Regions from separate parts of the Rheinheimera tilapiae genome, predicted to be linked through region 2. Evidence: predicted binding sites of a transcription regulator. Region 2 holds the regulator's gene; each other region holds the start of a gene.
What was found. The regulator sigma-54, encoded in region 2, starts transcription at its own class of promoters, with help from an activator protein. The targets are predictions, from matches to a motif close to TGGCANGNTNCNTGCTT.

Region 1: a site for sigma-54 is predicted at 2,173-2,189, ahead of nirB (nitrite reductase large subunit NirB). Genes of this name have one in related genera too.
Region 3: a site for sigma-54 is predicted at 2,486-2,502, ahead of glnA (glutamate--ammonia ligase). Genes of this name have one in related genera too.
Region 4: a site for sigma-54 is predicted at 2,248-2,264, ahead of ACFFJP_RS12240 (THxN family PEP-CTERM protein). Genes of this name have one in related genera too.

What each region holds. Positions count from the first base shown of each region.
Region 1 covers NZ_JBHLXP010000001.1:576,046-579,845, reverse strand. Annotated here, with positions in the region: gene nirB (nitrite reductase large subunit NirB) at 1-1,993, opposite strand, end outside; gene ACFFJP_RS02525 (4Fe-4S cluster-binding domain-containing protein) at 2,416-2,931, shown strand; gene nrdD (anaerobic ribonucleoside-triphosphate reductase) at 2,954-3,800, shown strand, end outside.
Region 2 covers NZ_JBHLXP010000003.1:574,143-577,942, forward strand. Annotated here, with positions in the region: gene lptA (lipopolysaccharide transport periplasmic protein LptA) at 1-259, shown strand, start outside; gene lptB (LPS export ABC transporter ATP-binding protein) at 261-986, shown strand; gene ACFFJP_RS13465 (RNA polymerase factor sigma-54) at 1,036-2,514, shown strand; gene hpf (ribosome hibernation promoting factor) at 2,544-2,831, shown strand; gene ptsN (PTS IIA-like nitrogen regulatory protein PtsN) at 2,858-3,313, shown strand; gene rapZ (RNase adapter RapZ) at 3,310-3,800, shown strand, end outside.
Region 3 covers NZ_JBHLXP010000003.1:398,528-402,327, reverse strand. Annotated here, with positions in the region: gene glnL (nitrogen regulation protein NR(II)) at 1-259, opposite strand, end outside; gene ACFFJP_RS12705 (DUF4124 domain-containing protein) at 331-870, opposite strand; gene glnA (glutamate--ammonia ligase) at 1,012-2,421, opposite strand; gene typA (translational GTPase TypA) at 2,991-3,800, shown strand, end outside.
Region 4 covers NZ_JBHLXP010000003.1:293,112-296,911, forward strand. Annotated here, with positions in the region: gene ACFFJP_RS12230 (hypothetical protein) at 1-134, shown strand, start outside; gene ACFFJP_RS12235 (THxN family PEP-CTERM protein) at 404-1,213, shown strand; gene ACFFJP_RS12240 (THxN family PEP-CTERM protein) at 1,382-2,176, opposite strand; gene rraB (ribonuclease E inhibitor RraB) at 2,421-2,789, opposite strand; gene ACFFJP_RS12250 (1-acylglycerol-3-phosphate O-acyltransferase) at 2,795-3,541, opposite strand; gene parC (DNA topoisomerase IV subunit A) at 3,772-3,800, opposite strand, start outside.

The DNA.
Region 1 (3,800 bases), on a different contig from region 2:
TGGCAATAGCCTGACCGACACTGTCCTGCACGCCATAACGACACCAGGTGCTGCCCACACAGGATTTTACTGTTCGCAAAGATTTGCCATAGGCATGGCCGGTTTCAAAACCAGCATCGACCAGTAACCGCCAGATTTGGGGTAACTGTTCTAAACGCGCGCCAAACAAGTCGATACGCTGGCCACCAGTGATTTTGCAATACAAATTAAAATCCTTGGCGACCTGACCAATCACAATCAGTTTATCCGCAGTAATTTCGCCACCGGCAATGCGTGGGACTATTGAATACGAACCGTCTTTTTGCATATTGGCGAGGAATGTGTCGTTGGTATCCTGCAAACCGACATGTGGTTTTTTCAGCACATATTCGTTGTGCACAGAGGCGAGCAATGACCCTATCGTTGGTTTGCAGATCTCGCAGCCATGCCCCTTACCGTGTTGACTCAGAATTTGGTAGAACGTCGTGAGCCCCTCAACTTGGATCAGATGCAGCAGTTCTTGGCGTGAATAGGCAAAGTGCTCGCATAAATGATTGCTGACTTCTACGCCACGGGCTTTGAGTTCTTCATCAACCACCGATTTCAGTAATGCACTGCAACCACCGCAGCCGGTTGCGGCTTTGGTGCATTGTTTAATACTGGCGAGGTCACAGACCCCGGCGCCAATGGCACCGACAATGTCGCCTTTGGCGACGTTGTGACAGGAGCAGATAGTCGCACTGTCCGGCAATACTAATGCCGGTAATGCCGTTTGACCCGAAGCTGGCAATATCAGCTGCTCCGGATTTGCCGGCAACGGCATATCATTCAGCGCATATTGCAGCAAAGTATCGTAGGGGCTAGTGTCTCCGACCAGCACAGCGCCCAATAGCTTTTTGCCATTTTGGCTGACGACCAGTTTTTTATAGTGACCAGCTTTCGGATCGGTAAAGAGGTAGCTCATTGCGCCAGGTGTTTTCGCATGCGCATCACCAATAGAGCCGACTTCCACACCCAGCAGCTTCAGTTTGGTGCTCATATCTGCACCGCTGAAAGTCAGCGTAGCCTGTTGTTGATTTACCAGCTGATCAGCAACAACCCGCGCCATCTGATAACCAGGCGCAACCAGACCAAATATTTTTTGTTGCCATAACGCACATTCGCCAATGGCATAGGTACTCGGATCAGAAGTTTGACACAGGTCGTTAATGACAATACCGCCGCGCTCACCCACGGCGAGCCCGCTTGAGCGCCCCAGTTGGTCATAAGGTCTGATGCCCGCAGAAAACAACACCAAATCAGTTTCAAGCGTGGAACCATCGGCAAACTGCAGCTGATAACGACACTGCGTGCCAGGCACAATAGCCTGAGTCCCTTTACCGGTATGCACTGTGACACCAAGCTGCTGAATTTTCTGAGCAAGTAAAGCACCACCGGCTTGATCAAGTTGCACCGCCATCAACTGCGGCGCAAATTCGACCACATGAGTCTCAAGACCAAGCTGTTTTAGCGCATTAGCCGCTTCTAACCCTAACAAGCCACCGCCAATCACCACGCCTACTTTGCTTTGTGCAGCGCTTGCTTCGATATTCTGTAAATCCTGCAAAGTGCGGTACACCAGACAATGCGGTTGGTCATTGCCCGGAATGGGCGGTACAAAGGGATATGAGCCTGTCGCTAATACCAGCTTTTCATATGAGTACACCCGACCATCGCGGCAATAAACCAGGCGTTCTGTGGGAACAATTCGCTCGACCCAACAGTTCAGTTGTAAATCAACTTGCTGCTCCTGATACCATTGTTCCGTCGACATCGACAGTTCGGAAAAAGGCGTGCCGGTAAAGTAGGATGACAAATAGACCCGGTCATAGGCCAGCTGTGGCTCACCACACAATACTGTCACACGGCAGCCGGCATCGCGCTGGCGTAATTGTTCAATAAAATGATGTCCAACCATTCCGTTGCCGATCACCAGGATCTGCGTCTTCACTGTGTCCTGTAATGTCTGTTGCATGTTGCTTTCCCCTTGCCTTTGCCTGCAGAGCCTGCCCTCGGACTGTCATTTGCAGACAATAAAAAAAGCCCAGGTCTTCCCTGCAGTTTTGCAGGTTCAACTTGGGCTTCTTTGCCGGGGCAGAGTCTCGCTCTGCCTGAAATGTGTGACCAACCGGTCTTTACCGGATAAAAGAGTAAAAGCAGTAATCGAGCCAATTTAATATGCTTTTGAATTTACTGAATAAATCTAAATCCCCCCCTGAGCCGCTCAGGCTTTTTGCACTTTTTTGGGGAAGCTGTGCACCAGTTCGCAGCAACTACTCCTGATGGGGTATCAGGCCCTGGTTTGGAGCAATCTTTGATCTGGATCAAATTTCGGCTACAGGCAAAGCCTAACCTAAACACCATATCTAGTATTGAAAACTCAAAAGAACACCATATATGGGATCTTCAAGACCAAATCAGCTCAACACCACGGCCTGCGAAATTTTGCTGCAGGAGATCCCTGGGGAAGTCAGCCTGGCCTATCTGATCAGTGGCTGCCCCCTTGGTTGTAAAGGCTGCCACAGCAGCGACAGTTGGTCCGCTGCAAATGGAGAGTCATTGACCGTAGACCGGCTAAATTCTGACTGTGAAAAATACCGGGGGCTTTTGAGCTGTGTGCTGTTTCTGGGCGGTGAATGGCAATCTACATCCCTTGCGGAGCTGCTGGATGAGTGCAGAAAAATGGGGTTACGGACCGCCCTGTACACCGGCCTTACCTATTGCCCTTCAGCGCTGCGGCCTCTGCTGGATTATGTCAAAACCGGCCCCTGGCAGGCTGAACTCGGTGGCCTCAACAACCCCAACAGTAATCAACGCTTGTACGACTTACAACGTCAGCTGTGCCTGAATCCATTGCTCTGGCCAACACCGGCACCTGCTTATGCCGCAGTGCCTGCTTTTTCACCTCAATAAAAACTTAAGAAAGGAAATCATCATGCAAGTGCTGCCACCGGATCAACTCGCTCAAAAACTAGAATTTATTCAGCAATATGTATCAGCCGCGAACCCGGCTGATGGCTCGAAACTTGATGCCAACGCCAATGTGACACAGAAAAACATCGCTACGCTGGAAGCCGAGCTGATGAAAGACTGTTTTATTCAGGTCAATCGCGCTTTGGTCAGCAGCAAAATTGCCAGTTTATTCGGTCAGCCGCTGGCTGATGAATATCACCGGCAGATTGAAGCGCATGAAATCTACGTCCATGACGAAACCAGCCTGAAACCCTACTGCGTCTCCGTCACCATGTATCCATTTTTATTGGATGGCCTGACCAAACTGGGGGGAGAATCACAGGCACCAAAACACCTGGAGTCTTTCTGTGGTTGCTTTGTTAATTTTGTTTTTGCCGTATCGAGTCAGTTTGCCGGCGCCGTCGCAACCGTCGAATTCCTCACCTATTTTGACTATTTTGCCCGCAAAGATTACGGCGATGATTATTTGACAACACACCGTCATCAAATTAAAAACCACTTACAGCATGTGGTCTACGCGCTAAATCAACCGGCGGCGGCACGCGGCTATCAGAGCGTGTTCTGGAACATCTCGGTCTACGACCAACATTATTTTTCCGCGATGTTTGGTGATTTTGTCTTTCCCGATTTCACTAAGCCGGATTGGCACAGTGTGCAGGCCCTGCAACTGTTTTTCTTACGCTGGTTTAATCTGGAACGGATGAAAACAGTCCTGACTTTTCCAGTGGTGACGGTGGCGATGTTGACAGAAAATCAACAATGCAAAGACCGCGAGTTCGCCAGCCACATTGCAGATGAAATGGCGCAGG
Region 2 (3,800 bases):
CTTCATCGCTGTCGGGCAACCTGCGGTGTACTCACAGGTGCTGGATGGTGACAAACCGATCCAGGCCAGTGCCGAGGAAATTCGTTATGCGATGGCAACCCGGGTGCTGACACTGACCGGTAAAGCGGAAATTACCCAAAGTGGCAGCCTGGTACGTAGCGCCAAAATTGAATATGACCTGCTGAAACAACAACTCAGTGCCGAAGGTGAAAAAGGCAAAGAGCGGGTCACAACTATCTTTACCTCTGAAGGAAAATAGGGTGAAAAAGCTTGTTGCTGCGCACCTGGCGAAGAGTTACAAAGGCCGCCAGGTAGTCAAAGACGTCAGTCTGGAAGTCGGTGCCGGCCAGATTGTTGGATTATTAGGTCCAAATGGCGCCGGCAAGACCACCACATTTTATATGATTGTTGGCCTGGTGCCGTCTGACAAAGGTCAAATCACTTTGGGCGGTAATGACATCACTTTTGACCCGATCCACGCCCGCGCCCGTCAGGGGATCGGTTATTTACCGCAGGAAAGCTCGATTTTCCGCAAGTTAACGGTGTTTGATAACCTGATGGCTATTTTACAGATCCGTAAAGATCTGAGCGAAGACCAGCGTGAACAAACTGCTGACGAACTGCTGGATGAGTTTAATATCACCCATATCCGTAACAGTCTGGGCATGAGTCTGTCCGGTGGTGAACGGCGTCGGGTAGAAATCGCCCGCGCTTTGGCTGCCAATCCAGCCTTTATTCTGCTGGATGAACCTTTTGCCGGTGTGGATCCAATCTCAGTGCTCGACATCAAAAAAATCATTCAGCACCTGCGTAATCGTGGCATCGGCGTATTAATTACCGACCATAATGTCCGCGAGACCCTTGATGTTTGTGAGATCGCCTATATCGTCAGTCATGGGGAGCTGATCGCCTCTGGTACACCGGCTGAGGTATTAGCCAACCAGCAAGTCAGAGATGTATACCTCGGTGATCAATTCAGGCTATAGTTAGCAAAAAACCAGTCCCCAGCTGGTCGTCAGGAGTGACAAGAAGTACATGAAGCCATCTTTACAACTTCGGCTTGGACAGCAATTAACAATGACGCCTCAGCTGCAGCAAGCTATCAAGCTGCTTCAGCTGTCGACCATTGAATTGCAACAGGAAATCCAGGAAGCACTGGACGCCAACCCGCTGCTCGAAGCCGAAGATGAATTTAGTTTTTCCGAAGCCCCCAGCGGCAATGAATTGCAAAATACTGACCCTGCGCCTGAACACAACAGCGCTGATGAATATGCTGAACCGGAAGTGCCGGATAGCAGCGAGTCAATGACCGAACAGAACATCAAAGAAGATTTGCCACTCGACAGTAACTGGGACGACCTGGTCAGTGCAGCCCCGGTCTCTGGCACAGGTTCACCAGACGAAGATACTGTGTTCCAGGGCGAGACCACCGAAACCCTACAAGATTATCTGCGCTGGCAAATGCAGCTGACACCGTTTAGTGAAACAGACCGCGCCATTGCCGAAATTATTATCGAAGCCATCGACGAAAACGGCCTGCTGACCATCAGCTGTGAAGACGTGCTCGAATCGCTGGGCCTTGATGATATCGAAGCGGACGAAGTGGAAGCCGTGCTGAAACGGATCCAGCTTTTTGACCCGGTTGGTGTGGGTGCCCGCACAATCCAGGAATGTCTACTGATTCAGTTGCGCCAATTTGACCCGCATACGCCTTTCCTGAAAGAAACCTGCGAAATAATTAAGCATCACAGCGAATATTTAGCGAATCGTGATTTCCGTTCTCTGATGCGCGTGTCTAAACTGAAAGAGGATGATCTGCGTGAAGTGATGCGACTCATCCACAGCCTGAATCCCCGCCCTGGCGCGGATGTGATCCGGCAGGAACAGCAGTATACGGTGCCGGACGTGTCGGTGAAGAAGGTCAAAGGCCGCTGGATGGTCGAACTGAATCCCGACGCCTTCCCGAAAATCAGAATTAACGAACAATACGCGGCGATGTCGCGACAAGTACGCAATTCATCAGACAGCCAGTTTATCCGCTCGCATCTGCAGGAAGCCAAATGGTTCCTGAAGAGTCTGGAGAGTCGCAACGAAACGTTATTAAAAGTGGCCAACTGTATTGTTCAGCAACAACAGGCGTTTTTTGAACATGGCGAAGAAGCCATGAAGCCGATGGTGCTGAATGATGTGGCAGAGATGGTCGGCATGCACGAATCAACGATTTCCCGGGTCACTACCCAGAAATATATGCATACCCCGCGCGGAATTTTTGAACTTAAGTTCTTCTTTTCCAGTCATGTCAGTACAGAGAGCGGTGGCGAATGTTCGTCAACCGCAATCCGGGCCTTTATTAAGAAATTGGTGGCGGCGGAAAATCCGGCCAAACCGCTCAGTGATAGCAGAATGGCCGAGATCCTGTCGGAACAGGGGATAAACGTCGCGCGGCGCACCATCGCCAAGTATCGGGAATCTCTTTATATTCCGCCGTCTAATCAACGTAAGAGCTTGCTCTAAGTAAGTGCTCACCTAAGAAGGAAATGTCTATGCAAATTAATCTAACTGGTCGTCATGTAGAAATTACTGCAGCACTGAGAGAATATGTAGACAGCAAATTTGCCAAGCTTGAAAAGCATTTTGAACATATCAACAATGTGCATGTTGTGCTCAATGTCGAAAAGTTAAAACAAATCGCCGAAGCCAAACTGCATTTAAACGGCGGAGAGGTGTTTGCGCAGTGTGAAGATGATAACATGTACGCCGCGATTGACCTGTTGATCGATAAACTGGATCGTCAGGTCATCAAACACAAAGAGAAGATTTCTCGTCACTGAACTCTGGATTTATGAACCTAAGCTCAATGTTATCGGAGGACTGCACAAAAAGTGCGGTCCTTTTTAATAGTAAAAAACGCATCCTTGAATACGTCGCGGAGCTTGCACACCAGCATATGCCGGAATTGTCCGAGTCCACAGTATTCGAAGCGCTGATGGCGCGGGAAAAGCTGGGCTCAACCGGTATTGGCGGCGGCATCGCCATTCCTCATGGCAAACTGAAAGGCGTGACAACCCCTGTGCTGGTGTTTGTTGTCAGTCAGGATGCCATTCAATTCGATGCAATTGACAATCAGGCCGTGGATATATTCTGCGCCATCCTCATTCCGGAAAATCAGTGCCAGACGCATTTGACGACGTTAGCCGGCATCGCCCGACTGCTCAGTCAAAAGGATCTGACGCGAAAAATCCGTCATGCTGGCACGGATCAGGCACTGTATCAGTTGCTGCTCAGCCATGCTGACACAGGCAGCGCCAAATGAAATTACTGGTGGTTAGCGGCAGGTCAGGTTCAGGTAAATCCGTCGCGTTACGGGTGATGGAAGATTTAGGCTACTACTGCGTTGACAATATTCCGGTCAATTTGTTGCCCACCCTCGCCAATGCGGTGATGGGACAATATGAACGTGTCGCCGTCAGTATCGATGTGCGCAACTTACCGCAGGAACCGGAGGAACTCACCGAGATCCTGTCGTATCTACCGCGTAAAGTTGAACTGACCATCCTGTACCTCGATGCCGACCATACCAGCCTCATCAAACGTTTTAGTGAGACCCGCCGGCTACACCCGCTGTCGCATCAGGCGATGTCACTGGACGAAGCCATTCAGCGCGAGCAACAGTTACTGGACCCAATATCCAGTCGCGCCGATCTGTATATCGACACCACAGAACTAAACGTACATCAGCTGACCGAGCAGTTACGCGAGCGGATCCTCGGGCAGAAAACCGGTCGCTTGGTGATGTTATT
Region 3 (3,800 bases), 180 kb from region 2:
CGCAGTGCACATCACTAATGCCAAAACCCTGTTTGGTATTTAAGGTGCTGACCAGCTGCGCAGCACTGAGATCGCTGTATTGAAACAGTCCGGGAAAATATTGATGTTGCAGCCGTTTTTCACCAATACCAAGCAAAGCGCAACAGGCGGTGTTAAAGCAGGACACCTGTAACTGTGCATCCAACACCAGCACGGCTGTGGTCAGTTGTTCGGCCAGATTAATACCCGGCAATTCAAGAGCGATATGTGCGTGTGTCACGGCAAATCCCTTATTGCACCAAAATGGTGCTCATGGCGCTTAGTCTAGCGACTAAGCTGTGCCTTGTTGCACTATTTTGGGGTAATTGATGATGCTCGGTGCAGAAAAAACGTCGTTACGGAACTGGTAGCAATAACCTTGCCGTTTTGGTCGCTTAACTCCAGCATCAGCTGATGTTCGCCCCGGTCAATGTTATGCAGGATAAAATTGGCATTGCTGCTGGGGCCTGCAACCGCTTGGCCGTCCAGATATAGGCGAACCCGCAGGCCCTGAGCGAACAGCGGCTTTACCTGGCCGGATACGTAGACAGTGCCGTTGTTTTCACGCACCGTTCCTTCAGGTTCTGGTTTGGTGATGACTACATCGAACTTTGGTGTGTGATCAATACTGCGCTGGCTGATTTCGGTTGGGGTGACCGCGGGCATCCGGTTACCTTCTTTCAGCTGTAGCTGAGATGCGCCCGGTACCGGATTGTCAGAAAACACCGGAACGTTATTTTTGTCTACCGTGACAAACACCGGTTTGTCGTCCTTTTTTGCTTGTGCCAGCACAGGCTGCGCCAACATTGTCAGCACGATCAGTATAAATAGCGGCCAACCGGTAATATTCATCACAGAGTCCAATCTGATCAAGTGGCTGATAGAATTACTCTAACTGGCTTTTCTGGCTTTGACCAGTACAAAAAGCCCGCAAAAGCGGGCTTTGAGATTATGCAGTTCACACTTTATAAATCAGTGTGTTAGCTCGTGAAATTACACGCTGTAATACAGTTCGTATTCCAGTGGGTGCACAGCCATAGAGACGCGTTTGGCTTCTGCACGTTTCAGAGAGATATAAGCATCGATCATTTCGTCTGACATGACGCCGCCTTTGGTGAAGATTGCACGGTTTGCTTCCAGTGCATCCAGCGCTTCGTCCAGTGAACCACAAACTTGTGGGATCAGTGCTTCTTCTTCTGGTGGCAGGTCATACAGGTCTTTGTCCATTGCATCGCCTGGGTGGATCTTGTTCTGGATACCATCCAGACCAGCCATCAATTGAGCAACGAATGCCAGGTACGGGTTTGCAGCCGGATCCGGGAAACGAACTTCAATGCGACGTGCTTTCGCGCTTGGTACCAGTGGGATACGCACAGAAGCAGAACGGTTACGGGCAGAATAAGCCAGCATTACCGGCGCTTCATAGTGTGGAACCAGACGCTTATACGAGTTGGTAGACGGGTTGGTGAAGGCGTTGATTGCCTTCGCGTGCTTGATGATACCGCCAATGTAATACAGCGCAGTTTCTGACAGACCGGCATATTTATCACCGGCAAACAGGTTCACACCGTCTTTTGCCAGTGACTGGTGGCAGTGCATGCCTGAACCGTTGTCACCAACGATTGGTTTTGGCATGAAAGTCACAGTTTTGCCATACATATGAGCAACGTTATGAACAACGTATTTCAGCTGCTGAATTTCGTCGGCTTTTTTCGTCAGCGTGTTGAAACGGGTCGCAATTTCGTTCTGGCCGGCAGTCGCCACTTCATGGTGATGCGCTTCAACAACCTGACCCATCTCTTCCAGCACCATACACATAGCGCTACGGATGTCGTGATGTTGATCTACTGGTGGAACCGGGAAGTAACCGCCTTTAACACCTGGACGGTGGGCTTTGTTACCATCTTCATATTCAGCGTCTGAGTTCCAGGCTGCTTCTGAAGAGTCCACTTTGAAGAAAGAACCTGACATGTCGTTTTTGAAACGCACATCATCAAACATGAACCACTCTGGCTCTGGGCCAAACAGCACGGTGTCGGCGATGCCAGTCGATTTTAAATATTCTTCAGCGCGTTTAGCGATAGAACGTGGGCAACGATCGTAACCTTGCATTGTGCTTGGTTCGATGACGTCACAGCTGATCAGAATTGTGGTTTCTTCGAAGAATGGATCCAGCAACATGGTGCTGGCATCTGGCATCAGGATCATGTCTGAATCGTTGATGCCTTTCCAGCCGGCGATTGAAGAGCCGTCAAACATTTTGCCGTTTTCGAAGAAATCTTCGTCAATTTGGCTGGCAGGGATTGTGACGTGCTGCTCTTTACCTTTGGTGTCAGTAAAACGTAAATCAACAAACTTCACGTCGTTTTCTTTCATAAAACTCAGAACGTTCGATGCAGACATGCATTCCTCCGGATTCAACTCAAACTAAGGTTCAGGTGCGGCTTGCCGCCGGGTTGCGCTTGTAATGCCAAAGCTATGCCAGATTATTAAGTGTATGATTTTTAAAAACATACATGGCACAACCCTGACGGAATCGTTATAAAACGCACCAAAATAATGCGCTAATGCACTTAATTGGTGCATTGCCGCCGAAAATGCCCCGCTTCTGTGCAGTGGTGACGGCAGCGCTAACGATAGCAAGAATTCAGCACAGATCTGCGTCACAACAAAAAATAATCTGCGACCCGGTTGGGAGATATCCCGCGGCATCCTGAATGTGCCGGCTTTTACCGCAGAGTAGTCAGATGACTGTCATACTGGCAGGAGTTTTGCTTGATTTGCATATTGTGGCGCTGCCCGCAAACCTGCATTCGTGCTGGTGTTGGTGAAAAAATCAGCAGGTTGCTGCCAGATAAATTTCCCAGCCAGTGCTAAAGCAGGTAAAATGCGCGCACAAATTTTTCGGGTACTTGCGGTGGGATACTACAGGCGGGTACACATTTACACTTCACTAAGCGAGTACCAAATAAATGTCTTATGATATCAGCAAGTTGCGTAATATCGCCATTATCGCGCACGTTGACCACGGTAAAACTACACTTGTTGACAAATTACTGCAACAGTCCGGCACTTTCGATGCTCGCGCTAAATTGCAGGAACGGATGATGGATTCAAACGCGCAGGAATCCGAGCGCGGTATTACCATCCTGGCTAAAAACACTTCAGTACGCTGGAACGGCTATCAGATCAACATCCTGGACACACCAGGCCACGCTGACTTCGGTGGTGAAGTTGAGCGCGTTCTGTCGATGGCTGACTCAGTTTTATTATTAGTCGATGCGGTTGAAGGCCCAATGCCACAAACCCGCTTCGTTACACAAAAAGCCTTCGCCCACGGTTTAAAACCAATTGTTGTTGTGAACAAAATTGACCGTCCGGGTGCACGTCCGGATTGGGTTATCGACCAGGTATTCGACCTGTTCGACAACTTAGGCGCTACTGACGAGCAATTAGATTTCCCAATCGTCTATGCATCTGCCATCAATGGCTGGGCAACTCTGGATTACAACGAACCAAAAACAGACATCAACGATCTGTTTGCTGCCATTGTTGAGCACGTAGCTCCACCACAGGTAGAACTGAATGGTGACACCCAGATCCAGGTTTCTCAGTTAGATTACTCTAGCTACCTCGGCATTATTGGTATTGGCCGGATCAAACGCGGTACATTAAAAGTCAACCAACAGGTCACAGTATTAGGTGCTGACGGTTCTAAGCGTAACGGTAAAGTTGGTCAGGTGTTCACTTACTTAGGTTTGGAACGGATTGACACCCAGGAA
Region 4 (3,800 bases), 280 kb from region 2:
CATCAGCGGTAACGGAAAACATAGAGCCACAGCTTCAGGCCGCAATTGAAAGCCATTCAACAACGCTCCACTCACCCATTGACGAGGCCTCATCCTATCTCGCTACAAACGCGTTGCAGCAATTGTCGCGCTGAGTTAAGCGCAGGTTGACTACCGCACCAGAACAACACGACATTGCTAAGAATTTATTCCATCCAGCTTCACTTGCACCCACGTTATTTTCATTCCCTCATGTTGAATTACAACACTTAACAAATGTCCATATTTTATACACACCATATATCAACAACTCTGAATTATTCATATTTATCAATTAGATAAATTTTGGCTCGCTTTTTGCCAATGTAAGCGCGGACATGTAGTTTCGTCTGAAGGTCACAATACAAATCACATGGAGAGTCTTATGCGTAATTTAATCGCTGCCTCAGTACTGGCAGTCGCTGCAGTGCCAATGACGGCATCTGCAAGCCTGGTCACCCAATGGCAATATCTGGCAACTTCTAACTGGTCACAACCTGTTGTGTTCTCTGCTTCTGGTAATGGCACAACTTCAGTCACAAACGACGTGATCAGTTGGGGTGCTACTGGTGGATCTTACAAAGGTGCTGGCGCGAAAAACCGCAGTGCGCTCGAGATCGCTGGTATGGCTGCCCCGGCAACCGTAAATACCAACGCAGTCAATGCGTCGTTAACCAATTCAATTACTCACTACAACAACGTCCTGAATGGCTACTCAACGTTAACCAGCGCGGTGTTAACCACCTCACTGCAGTTACAGCCATGGGCGCCGGTGATTGGGCCTGTGTTCCCGCCTAAAGTGCTGAACTTTGATATCCGTTTTAAAGAAACTAGCAATACAAACTCGGCCGCGAACTGTGGTTTTGCCAGCACTGGTGCCTGTGATGATATTTTTGTCATCGACAACCCGGCCAGCCTGGTTACTAAGTTCGTTTACGACGGTTACAAATACACAGTAAAACTGGTGGAAACCACACAAACTCTGGGCGGTTTGTCAGCAGCAGCTTGTGCTATTGCCAATTCAGCGCCTAATTGTGTTGGCTTCCAGACTGTTGAAGGTCAAAACACCACGGCTCAGTTTGGCTTCACCATTGAAAGCGAGAAAATCTCAGTACCAGCACCTGCGACACTGGGTTTATTGGCGTTTTCAGTATTGGGTTTGAGCTTGTCTTCGCGTCTGCGTAAAAAAGCCTGATAAGCATCTGGCGAAACAAAGGCTCTGCGGAGCCTTTTTTTTGGCGCGTTGATTTTATGAAGTTCTAATTTCAGCCAGTATCCGGCAAGCGGAATAAATTTCCAGCCGATGCAAGGTTCCAAAAAACAAAAAAGCCTGCAAATGCAGGCTTTTATACGACGTGTTCAGTTATTTCGCTGAGCGACGACGACCGTACATGAACAGAGATAACAAGCCCAGACCCAATACACCAGTTCCGGCTGGTGCTGACACTTCCACGCCGTTGATCAACAGACCAAACATTGCAGCAGTCGCAGCTTGTTCAATAGTTTTGAAGCCAAGGCAACCCGCACCAGCACCTGCTTGCGCACAAGCAGCTGGGCTCAAACCTGTCAGACTTGAAGTAGTTTCAACCACCGCTGTGGTGTATTTAGCGCCGTTGTAGTTGAAGCTAGTGACCAAATCACCGACTTCGATCACAAAGATGTCGTCACAGTTTGACGCGCTGTCAAAACCGCAGCTGCCATCGTTTGGTGTTTCAATGAACCGGATGGTGAAATTCAATGTTTTAGTAGGCAACGCTGAATCTGGCGTTGGCAGGAAAGGTTTCAGTTTTAACGTGGTTTTTAACAGCGCAGTTTCAAGGCTTTTGGTACCACCGGCCAGAATGTTATTGAAGTGCGTAATGACGTTAGTCAGTACCGGCATCATACTATTCGTAACTAAATCAGTACCACTCTGTGGGCTGTTACTAATCACCAGCGCACTGCGGTTTTTCGGGCTGCTGCTATAACTGCCGCCGGTGGCACCCCAGCTCAGTACTGAGCTGCTGGTTGCTGTGGTACCGTCTCCAGATGCCTGGAAGGTTGCGCCTGTCCATTCAGATGCGACTTCATATTCCCACTGAGTGACCAATGCTGCTTGAGCGAGCTGCGGTAATAAGAAGGCACAAGCCAGTGCTGTAGTTTTGATTAATCTTTTCATGATCTTCTCCTTGAGAACGAATTCGATACTGTAGACATCTGGGTACGGCTTCGGTGTCCTGGTGAAGATGTAAGCATTAACTGGACCAACATTAAAGTTCTTTCTAATTCAGTAATTTATAATGTACCTAAATTGACTTCCGTAAATTTTTCTGACAGTCATACCACTTTCCCTGACATTTGTGGCGGCAATAAAAAAGGAGCTGGTCATAGCTCCTTTTTGCAGTCAGTTCAGAACGAAGTAGTTATTCTTCGTCATCCTCATCAAATTCTTCATCACCTTCATAGTAGGTACCCCAGCCGTCATATTCGATACCGAATTTTTGTGCCAGTTGTTCCAGCTTGATCGCGTCTGCGGTGATATCTGTCGCGTTCAGTGATTGTTCGCGGATCGCGTCAAATACCCAAGCGCTGCCGCCGTCTTCAAACTCCACTTCTTCTGCGTCTGTGACTTCAAACCCAAGCTTAAACACTTCCACTGCCAGCTTTTCCAGCTGAGCAAAATCGGCATGATAAAAATGGTGTTCGACTGTGTACTCGGCATCCGGATCACTGCCGTCTTCTAAAAGGGCATTGACGGTTTCTTCGGTAAATTCTTGCCAGTTTTCAGACATCTGGATCATCCTGTGACAGTTGTAGTCTGCGCAGTGTAATCGCTGCTTAACTCGCTATCAAGCTGAGCAATTTTTGCGGCCATCATCTCGCGCACCTGAGTGGCGATTTCCCTGACCGGCGCATGCAGTTCGGCCGGACTTAATGGCGGCAGCAACTCAATAATGATACGGCCATTATTCCACCGATTTAACCGGATCTTGTTGCTGGTGCTGCTCATACAAATCGGCACTATGCCGACTTGCGCCTGCTGAGCGATATGAAAAGCGCCGGTTTTAAACGGTAACAAGCCGCGACCCCGACTGCGCGTCCCTTCTGGGAATACCCAAACTGACAGCTGATCGCGGGTGATGCGCTCCACCGCGCCTTGCATAGTGCCAACAGCTTTACTTTTGTTATTACGATCAATCAGGATATTGCCAAGGAACCAATATAGCTGGCCAAAAAACGGGATCCATTTCAGGCTTTTTTTGCCAATGGTGACAGTGCCGGGCACCAAAGCACCACTGATGGTAAACAAATCATAATTATTCTGGTGATTGGCCAGAAATACACAGGGCATCGCTGCCGTGACAGCCGGATCACGGCGGATCTCCACAGTCACGCCTAAAATCTTACTGGCTTTGCCATACCAGCTCGACACTACCCCAACGTTCTCGCGATGAAAAGGCCGGACCAGACATAACACCAAACCCGCCACCGTTGTGACGACAATAAATACAGCCAGTAAAAAAATTCGAATGACAGCTAACACGGCATAACCTCACTTCAATCAGGCCGGCAGTATAAACTGTTTACAACTGTACGCTGGTTTGATCTGTACAGAATTGCCGGTATTCCGTCAGATTTGTTGCAAGTTAGCCCCATCTTCAGCAATTCCGGAGCACAGATGTGTACTGAGTGGTCACTGTAACAACTGTCATCGCGGGCATTTTGTTCTGCTGCAAAAAGCAGAAACCACCCGCAGGTGGTTTCTGTTGTGTCTTACAGTGCGGAATCACCGACTTCGCCGA